2 regions of the Caulobacter segnis ATCC 21756 genome follow, and region 1 is predicted to be linked to the other one. Evidence: riboswitches for the same ligand, from Rfam matches in the RefSeq annotation. Region 1 holds a riboswitch; the other holds the start of a gene.
The links. A riboswitch is a leader RNA that binds a small molecule or an ion and turns the genes downstream of it on or off. The one in region 1 is predicted to bind cobalamin.
Positions count from the first base shown of each region.

Region 1 (4,844 bases):
CGTGCCGTAGTTCAGGATGGTCTGGTAGTCCTTGTCGAACGCGTTCTCGACGCGGCCGAAGACCTCCAGGCCGTCCTTCAGCGGATAGGACGCGCGCAGGTCGACCAGCGTGTAGTCCTTCACCACCTGGGTGTTGAGGTCGTTGTTGTAGGTCTTGCCCACATAACGGACCGCCACCGTGGTCGAGAGCTTCACCGGCCAGACATAGGTCGCCGACAGGTTGCCCATGTTCTTCGGACGACGGGTCAGCTGCTTGCCCTTGGCCGAACCGGAGTCGGTCTCGGCGTCGGTGTAGGTGTAGTTGCCCGACAGAACCAAGCCTTGCGCCGGCTTGTATTCGCCAATCAGTTCAAGGCCTTGCGCCTTGGTCTTCAGAACGTTGCTGTAGTAGCCCCAACGCGAGACGCCGCCCGGCGCGCACAGCGGATCGGCGCCGCCCGTGCACGAGAAGTAGCGGATCTCGTTGTCGGCCTCGCGGTGGAACCAGGTCGCCACGGCGCGGGCCTTGCCGCCCAGGAAGCGCTGCTCGATCCCGGCGTCCCAGCTGTCGAACTTTTCGGGCGAGAGGTTCAGGTTGCCGTACTCGCTGAACAGCTCGTAGAGGCCAGGAGCCCGGAACCCCTGGCCGAAGCTGGCGCGCAGGACCGTGTTCCCCTCGTTAAGCGCCCAGGCGGCCGAGGCCTGACCCAGGGTGTGCGAGCCATAGGTGTCGTGGTCCTCGTAGCGGAGGCCGGCGGTCAGGGTCAGGCCCGGAACCACCTCAGCCTGCAGCTGGCCATAGAGGCTGTCGACGCCGACCTTGCCGGTGGCGAAGGCCGGGTTCGGGTTGCTGACGGACGGCGAGCGCGTGCGCATCCGCGCCTTTTCCGTTTCGGCGCCGAAGGTGGCCGACACGGTCTCGGTGACCGCGAAGACGCCCTGGTATTCCCAGCGCTTGTTCTTGCCGGCCGCGTCGAAGGTCAGCGGCACGGCGGGGCGGGCCGGGTTGATGTTCTCGCGGTCGGTGTCGGTGTAGGCGTAGCCGATCCGGTTGTTCCAGCGGCCGTCCAGCAGGCCGAAATTCAGGCCGGTGTAGATCACCAGCTCTTCGGTGCGACCGAACTCGGGGCTGTCGACGTTGAAGCCGTCGAAGTCGTTCTTGCCCTTCGAATAGACCGAGCGGACCTCGGCCGAGACGTTCTGCGCCAGGGCGATGCGCAGGCGGCCGGAAAGGCCGCGGTTCTGGTAGCCGTCCTTCTCCTTACCCGGCTTGTAGGCCGAGAAGCCGTCGGTGGTGTAGTAGCCGCCAGCCACGCGCCAGACGATCTTGTCGCCGGCGCCGCCAACGCCGGCCCGCAGGTATCCGGTCTTGCGCGCGCCGGCCTCGGCGTCGATCGAGCTCGAGAACGGAGTCGTCGGCTCGGCGGTCACGATGTTGACGACGCCGCCGATGGCTTGGCTGCCCCACAGGGTCGACTGGGCGCCGCGCAGGATCTCGATGCGCGAGATGTCGCCGACCAGCAGGTTGCCGCTGTTAAAGCCGCCTTGGGTCGAGGATGGGTCGTTCAGCTTGACGCCGTCGATCAGGACGACGGTGTGCTGGGTCTCGGCGCCGCGGATGTTGAGGCCCGTGGTCGTGCCCGGACCGCCGTTGCGGGTGAAGCTGACGCCCGGCGTCTGGGCCAGCAGCTCGACGACCGAGATCGCCTGGCTGGCCTCGATCGCCGGCTGGGTCAGGACGGTCACCGACGCGCCGACCTTCTCGATCGGCTGGGCGGTGCGGGTGGCGGTGACGACGAGTTCGGCGACGCCGTTGGCGCCGGTCGCGCCGGCGACGTCGGCCTCGGGGGCCTTCTGGTCGTCGGCGAAAGCCGCGCCCGCGATCAGGCTGGTGGCGAGGGCGGTGGAGCTCAGAAACGCTCGGATCATGGTTCTTCTTCCCCTACTGAACGACCCGCGCGCCGAACCGGCCGCGAACGGCGACAAGCCATACGCAAGCTCGGACCGTCGCGCGGTCCTTTGACTGTCGTTTCTCGGGAAATCCCGTTCGATCGGCGCACCCCGGCCGAGCGATGAACGACCGCGCCGGGCAGGTCTCCTGGCTCGCGGGTCAATGCTCTTGGCGCCGCCTTCCCAGAGCCCGAGGGCCCCAGTGGCGTATGGCGCTAGAACTCGCCGCTAACAGTTGCGGGGGCAGCCGAGGCCTTGAACCTCGTTCCCTTTTAATCCTCTTTCGAGGAGCCTGACGCGTCGCAAGGCCTATATGCTGCGCCGCACACCGTCAATGTGGAGCTTTCATGACCGTGACCCTGGTGCTGGGCGGCGCGCGCTCGGGAAAGAGCGGCTTCGCCCAGAAAGCCGCTGAAACCGCGGCGGGAGCTGGGCGGCCGGTCCTGATCGCGACGGGCCAGGCGTTCGATGACGAGATGGCCGAGCGCATCGCCCGCCACCGGGCCGATCGCGGCGAATCATGGATCACGGTCGAAGCGCCGCTCGAACTCGCGTCCGCCATCGCCGCCCTGCCCGCCGACGCGGTCGCCGTCGTCGACTGCCTGACCCTTTGGCTCTCGAACCAGATGCTGGCCGACCAAGACGTCGAGGCGGCGTGCGCCGCGCTGGTCGCGACCGTCGCCGCCTGCCCTGCTCGCCTTTGGCTGGTCAGCAACGAGGTGGGTCTGGGCATCGTGCCCGAGACGCCGCTGGGCCGCCGCTTCCGCGACGAGGCCGGACGGCTGAACCAGCGGCTCGCGGCGACCGTGGACGAGGTCTATTTCGTCGCGGCGGGGCTGCCACTGAGGATGAAACCCCAGGGCTGAACGCTCGTCGAGGGATGGGCGTAGAGACCCCTCTCTCTTCGAGAGAGGGAGGGGCCCGCGCCGTCAGGCGTGGGAGGGTGAGTGGTTACGAAATTGGCCGAGAAATTTCTTACTCTTCAGTAGCTTGCTCGTCACTGCCTTGTCCGGAAAGGGTGAAACCTCCCCCCCCCCTGTTCTCGCATGGCCCCCCCCTCTCTCGAAGAGAGAGGGTTTTCATGGGCGTTCGACGAGCGTTGGCGCCGTCTTATCCTCCCCTCCAAAACCTGCCGTATTCTCTACCCACCTCGTCGCGAGGAAAGGGCGCATGGCCAGCGACCATTTGCGGCGACGGGGGGCGATCGAGCGGGGACAGGTTCGAGGGGGATACTCGGACGGTCCGGGGACCTGACGCTGGTCAGGCCCGCCCGCCGTCGGCGTGGTTGGAGGTAAAAGGGCGTGTTTGGCTGAAAGCCCGTCCTCTCCGACCGCTGGGGCTCTCGGAAACGGGAGGCCCAGGTCCCGGTAAGGCCCGAACAGGGCCACCTGACGGGACGCTGGCGGATAACGGTCGCGCGGAGCGTCGGGCTTCGTCGAAACGGTATCTACAAACTCACACTCCGGACGGATGTCCGGCGCTCCGCGTCCCTTTCCATCCCTTCAGCGGGACACCGCGTGAAGCGCGGCGCCGCGAGTCGATGGTAGAACGGGCTGGCGCTTGGCGAACAATGCTCGCACACTTGTTTGAAATGGCCGTCTCGGGCCGAGTGCGAAGCGCGATCGAAGCGTGGGGAGGAGTAACGGGATGACGGAGCGTAAATCGTCATGGGCGCTGGCCAGGTTCGCCTCGCCGGCGGTTCCGATCGCCGCGATGGGCCTGCCGCTGGTCGTCTACCTGCCCGAATACTACGTCACGTCGTTGGGCCTGTCCCTGACCACGGTGGGCGCGGCCTTCCTGATCGTGAAGCTGGTCGACATGCTTCTGGATCCGGTTCTGGGCGGACTGATGGACAACACGCGGTCGCGTTTCGGCCGCTTCCGTCCCTGGCTCGCCGCCGGCTCGCCGGTGATCGCCATAGGCTCCTACGCCCTGTTCATGGCCCAGCCCGGCGTCGGCGCGCTGTATCTGTGGTTCTGGCTGTCCGTCGTCTATGTCGGCTATTCGATGGTGGTGCTGTCGCAGACCGCCTGGGGCGCGGTCCTGTCCAGCGACTACCAGCAGCGCTCGCGCGTCTTCGCCTGGTGGCAGGGCGCCAATGTGGTCGGCATGATCCTGGTGCTGTGCCTGCCGCCGATCGTGACGGGCGTGTTCAAGGGCGATCATCTGGACAGCATCGCCGCCATGGGCTGGTTCATCGTCGTGCTGGCGCCGCTCGCGGTCCTGCTCGCCGTAAGCACTGTCGGCGAGCCGGTCGCGCCGCCCAGGCATGGAAAGACGGGCCTCAAGCAGTATCTCGGCCTGCTGACTCGCCCCTCCGTGCGCCGCCTGCTGATCGCCGACCTGCTGATGGGCCTGGCGCCCGGCATCGCCGGCACGCTGTTCCTGTTCTTCTTCGAGCGGATGAAGGGCTTCGACAAGACGCAGTCGGGCGTCCTGCTGCTGATCTATTTCATCGCCGCCCTGGCTGGCGCGCCGATCTGGCCCATGCTGGCCAAGCGCATTGGCAAGCACAAGGCGTTGGCCGTGGCCTCGGTCGTCTACGCGATCGTGCAGTTGGCGACGGTCTTCATGCCGCCCGGGGAGGTGGTGCTGGGCATGATCGTCCTGGTCCTGGCCGGGCTGCCCTACTCCGCCGCTCAGCTGCTGGTCCGATCAATGATGGCGGATATCGGCGATGAGGAGCGACTGCTGACCGGCGTCGACAAGACCGGGCTGCTCTACGCGATCGTCACCGGCACGTTGAAGCTGGGCTACGCCCTGGCCGTCGGCGTCTTCATCATCCTCGGCGCGCTGGGCTTCGACCCGAAGACGCCGACCGCCGCGGGCGACGCGGCGCTGATCGGGCTCTACGCCTTCGCCCCGGCGGCGCTGGGACTGATGGTCGCGGCGGTGATGATGCGCTATCCGCTGGA
Region 1 is NC_014100.1:2,165,332-2,170,175, reverse strand. It holds gene CSEG_RS10010 (TonB-dependent receptor plug domain-containing protein) at 1-1,908, opposite strand, end outside; cobalamin riboswitch at 2,051-2,240, opposite strand; gene cobU (bifunctional adenosylcobinamide kinase/adenosylcobinamide-phosphate guanylyltransferase) at 2,277-2,795, shown strand; partial or broken gene CSEG_RS22535 (hypothetical protein) at 3,066-3,214, shown strand; partial or broken gene CSEG_RS23290 (hypothetical protein) at 3,250-3,329, shown strand; gene CSEG_RS10000 (MFS transporter) at 3,577-4,844, shown strand, end outside.

Region 2 (4,844 bases), 480 kb from region 1:
CCGCCGGGATGACCTCGCGCGCCAGGCCGAACTGAGCCGCGACAACCGGTCTCAGCCTCAAGCGTCGTCTGCTGACACCGCGCTGGCGGCAGGAGAGGCGCAGTTTCCTTGAGCTATCAAGGAGATGCGCTTGACCATCAAGGGAAGTTGCGTTTGCGGGGGTGTTCGGTTCGAGCTGTTCGAGCCGCCGGCCCTGATGGGCGCCTGCCACTGCTCACGCTGCCGAAAGGCGGGATCGGCCGCCTATGTCTATGTGCGGGCCGAAGCCCTGCATTGGCTGGCGGGGAGGGCGCTGCTGACGCGCTACAAGCCCCGGCCGCCGTTCCGCTTCACCCGGGCTTTCTGCAAGCGCTGCGGCACGGCGTTCGGCGACCCCGAAACGGGCAGGGTGGTCGCCATCGCCGCGAGCTGCCTGGACGATGATCCGGGCGTTCGCGCCACCTTCCATGAATACGCGCCGGACGAAGCGCCTTGGGCCCACGGCTGCGAGGACGCGATGTTCGGGCCTAAATGAAAAGGGCGGCGACCCGGAGGCCGCCGCCCTTCAAGACGGTCGGAAGGTAGATCTTATTCCTTCGGCGCCGGCATGGCGGGCATGGCGCCGGCCTTGCCCTTCATCGCCTGGTGCTGGGCCGGGGGCAGCGGGATCAGGCCGCGGCCCTGCAGGTAGCCGCCGCGACCGGTGGCGGCGTCCGACACGAACTCGGTGACGAACTCCTTCAGGCCCGGCGTGACGCCGACCTGCGACTTCTTCACGTAGATGTAGAGCGAGCGCGACAGCGGATACTGGCCGCTGGCGATCGCCTGCGCCGTGGGCTTCACGCCGTTGATCGAAGCGCCCTTGATGCGCGAGGCGTTCTCTTCCAGGAACGAGTAGCCGAACACGCCCAGGGCGTTCGGGGTCTTCTCGATCGTGCCGACGATGGCGTTGTCGTTCTCGCCCGCGTCAACCCAGCCGCCGTCGGTGCGCATCGGCGAAACGGTGGCCTTGAACTTCTTCTCGTCGGCGGCCTTCATCTTGGCCAGGGTCGGCAGCTTGGCGGCGCCGCCCTCGATGCCCAGTTCGATCCAGGCGTCGCGGGTGCCCGAGGTCGGCGGCGGGCCGTAGGCCAGGATGCGCGCCTTGGGCAGGTTCGGGCCGACTTCGTTCCAGTTCTTATAGGGTTGCTTGACCAGCTGGCCGCCGCGCAGGGTCTGGTCGGCCAGGCCCAGATACAGCTGCTCGAGCTTGAAGTTGAAGTCCGGACCTTGCTTGTCGGTCGCCACGACGATGCCGTCGAAGCCGATCTTGATCTCGACGATGTCCTTCACGCCGGCCTTCTGGCAGGCCTGGAACTCGGACTTCTTCATCGGGCGCGAGGCGTTGGCGATGTCGGGGAACTTCTCGCCCGTGCCGCCGCAGAACATCTTGATGCCGCCGCCGGTGCCGAGGCTCTCGATCTTGGGCGACTTCTTGCCGGTCTTCTTCGAGTAGTTCTCGGCCACGCGCGTGGAGAACGGGAACACCGTCGAGGAGCCGGCGGCCCAGACGTAGTCGCGCGCCGCGTGGGCTTGGTCGGCGACGGCGAGCAGGGCGATGGTCGCGACCGCGCCAAGGAGCTTGTTCATGTCGTCAAATCCTGTGTCGTCCGGGGGGAACGGGGAGACCATGCCGGACTGATGCTCGGGCTTTTGTCACAGTTAGGCGACAGTTTTGCGACAGCGTCCGTGTGCGGACGAAGCTTGACCATTGGGGCGGCCAGGACCAACCGCCTTGACCCTCGCGGCGACGACGCCTACGCCGGACCTCGAAGGCATGGAGGCTCGCAAGGCCTCCGGGAACGCGGTGACCAATCCGCGGCTGCCCCCGCAACTGTGATCGTCCGTCGATCGTCGCGGCCTCACGCCACTGGGACTTGAAACTCCTGGGAAGGCGCCGCGACGGGAGGGCGTAAGCCAGGAGACCGGCCTTCGTCACATCAACGCGGCCGGCGGGGTGTCCGGCGAGGGACGGACGATGAACGAAGCACCGCATGACGAGGCGGCCCAAGAGGCTGAAAAGAACGCGCGCCATAACGCCAGGATGAAGGCCATCCAAGCTGCTCGCGCCAAGATGATGGCCGAGAAGAACATCGAGAAGGGCCTGCTGATCGTCCACACCGGGGCGGGCAAGGGCAAGACGACGGCGGCGCTGGGCATGGCCATCCGCGCGATCGGCCACGGCCACCGGGTCAGTATCATCCAGTTCATCAAGGGCGCGATGACCACCGGCGAGAAGGTCGTGTTCGACGCCTTCCCGGATCAGGTCGAGTTCCGGCCGATGGGCGAGGGCTTCACCTGGGACACCCAGGATCGCGCCCGCGACATCGCCGTGGCCCGGCAGGCCTGGGAGGTGATCAAGGCTCGCATCCTCGATCCCGACGACTGGGACATGGTCGTGGCCGACGAGCTCAACATCATCCTGCGCTACGACTACCTGCCGCTGGCCGAGGTGCTAGAGGTCGTGGCCGCGCGGCCCGAGGGCAAGCACGTGGTCATCACCGGCCGCAACGCGCCCGACGCGCTGATCGAGGCCGCCGACCTCGTCACCGAGATGGCCCAGGTCAAGCACCCGTTCCGCGCCGGCGTGAAGGCCCAGACGGGGATCGAGTTTTGAGCGTCCTGCGCGAAACCGACGATGGTCCGGCCGTGGTGGTCTGCGACACCTGCCGGTTCTCGGCCGAGGACCGGGAGAGCCCGGAGGGCGTCCGTGGCGGCGCGCTGCTGGCGATGGCCTTGCGCGAAGCGGCTGCGGGGTCCGGCGTGGCGATCCAAACCATGCCGTGCCTGTTCAACTGCGGCCAGCATTGCTCGGTGCATCTGCGCGCGCCGGGCAAGATCGGCTACGTCCTGGGCCGTTTCGAGCCGACGGCCGAGGCCGCGCGGGCGATCCTCGACTACGCGGTCGCCTACGCGGACAGCGACGAGGGCGTGGTGCCCTACCGCCAATGGCCCGAGGGCGTGAAGGGGCACTTCATCGTCCGCGTGCCGCCGGCGGGCAAGCTGGTGGCGGACTAGGCCTCACCACCAGCCGTAGCGCGGGGCGTAGCGGGCCTTCAGGTCGTCGACCTCGCGCTCGGCGTCGCGGATCGCGAACTCGGCGCGGCGGCCGTCCTCGATCGCCTCGCGGCGCTCGCGGCGCAGGCGCTGAAGGCGGTCGCGCAATTCGCGAGTCTGCTCGTCCGTGAGCTTGGGATTGCGCAGCTCGTCCTCGACCCCGTCGGCCTGACGGGCGCGCTTGTCCGCCCGCGCGTCCGCGCTGCTGAGGTCGGAGCGCGCGCTGGAAAGCCGGCTCTCGGCGGCGTGGATCCGTTCGCCGTCCGCGTAGCCGCCCAGGAATTCCGGCTCGACCGGCGGCGGGCAGACGCCGACGTAGGCATGGCCTTCACGCCCGACGCGGAAGCCGTTCGCCTCGGTGCAGTAGCGCGTCAGGCCCTGGTCGCGGCCTTGCGCATAGAGGCTCATGTCGGGGGTGACGCCGGACTTCTGGCAGGCCTTGGCGTGATCCTCGATCCGGCTCATCGGTCGGCCGTCGGCGCCGTCGATATAGCCGATCGCTCGCCAGTCGCCCTGAAGGCAGTCCTTTTCGCTAAGCGTGGCGCAGGCGGCGACCGTCAAAGCGGCCCCGACGGCCAAGGCTCCGACGACAACGGACCGCACGACATGAACACGCATTTCGACCTCCCCGGGCTCCGCCCTTGGGAGGCATCTGAAGCTTTGCCGTGTGAACCGATGCTGAACGGCGTTCAGGGCGCGGACGCGGCGACCGGCGGGGCGTAGACGCCCGGCGCGCCGGGGCCGACGGGCAGCCCGAGGCCAACCCAGGCCAGCACCAGGCTCATGCCCGCGATCGCGAAGCCGATCGTATAGGGCAGCATCAGGGCGACCATCGAGCCCACGCCGAAGCGCGGCCGCCACTTCTGGCTGATGATCAGCACCAGCGGGAAGTTCGAGGCCAGGGGCGTGACGATGTTGAAGATCGAGTCGCCCATCCGGTAGGCGGCGGTCGTCATCTCCGGCGAGATCCCCAGCAGCATCAGCATCGGCACGACGATGGGCGCCATGGCGCTCCACTTGGCCGAGGCCGAACCGATCACGAGGTCCATGAAGGATGACATGGTCAGCAGGGCGATCAGCAGCAGGGGCTTGGGCAGGCCGACGCCCTTCAGCGCCTCGGCGCCATGGACGGCCATGACCGGTCCCATCTTCGACCAGGCGAACATCGCCACGAAGTGCGCGGCGAAGAAGGCGAGGACCAGATAGGGCGCCATGCCGCGCATGCCTTCGGACATCATCGCCACGATGTCGCGATGCGACTTCACCGACCCTGTCGCCGCGCCGTAGGCCCAGCCGCTGGCCAGGAACAGGAGCATGAAGGCCGCGATCAGCGACTGGTAGAAGGGCGTCATGCGGCTTGGGCCGACGGCCTCGGCGTCGACCAAGGGCGCGCCCGGCCAGAGCGTGAGCGCCGCGAACAGGCCGATGACCACCAGCGCGGCGATCCCGGCGCGCCGTAGGCCGCGCCTCTGGGCCGCGCCGATCTCCTCCAGCACGAGGTCAGGGGCGGCGGTGGCGGTGTCCTCGCGCGTCCAGGGCCCCAGGCGCGGCTCGACCACGCGATCGGTGACCCACCAGGCAATCGGCGTGAACAGGGTCCCGATGGCCAGGGTGAACCACCAGTTGCCCAGCGGATTCATCACGAAGCTCGGATCGATCAGCTGAGCGGCCGGCGCGGTGATGCCCAGGATCAGCACGTCGAACTGACCGGGAATGATGTTGCCGGCGAAGGCGCCGGAAATGCCGGCGTAGGCGACGGCGACGCCCGC
Region 2 is NC_014100.1:1,689,364-1,694,207, forward strand. It holds gene CSEG_RS07940 (hypothetical protein) at 1-35, shown strand, start outside; gene CSEG_RS07945 (GFA family protein) at 125-514, shown strand; gene CSEG_RS07950 (substrate-binding domain-containing protein) at 568-1,608, opposite strand; cobalamin riboswitch at 1,783-1,966, shown strand; gene cobO (cob(I)yrinic acid a,c-diamide adenosyltransferase) at 1,997-2,635, shown strand; gene CSEG_RS07960 (DUF1636 domain-containing protein) at 2,632-3,036, shown strand; gene CSEG_RS07965 (DUF2799 domain-containing protein) at 3,040-3,693, opposite strand; gene CSEG_RS07970 (AbgT family transporter) at 3,765-4,844, opposite strand, start outside.
Region 2: another riboswitch for cobalamin. It lies ahead of cobO (cob(I)yrinic acid a,c-diamide adenosyltransferase); the one in region 1 lies ahead of CSEG_RS10010 (TonB-dependent receptor plug domain-containing protein).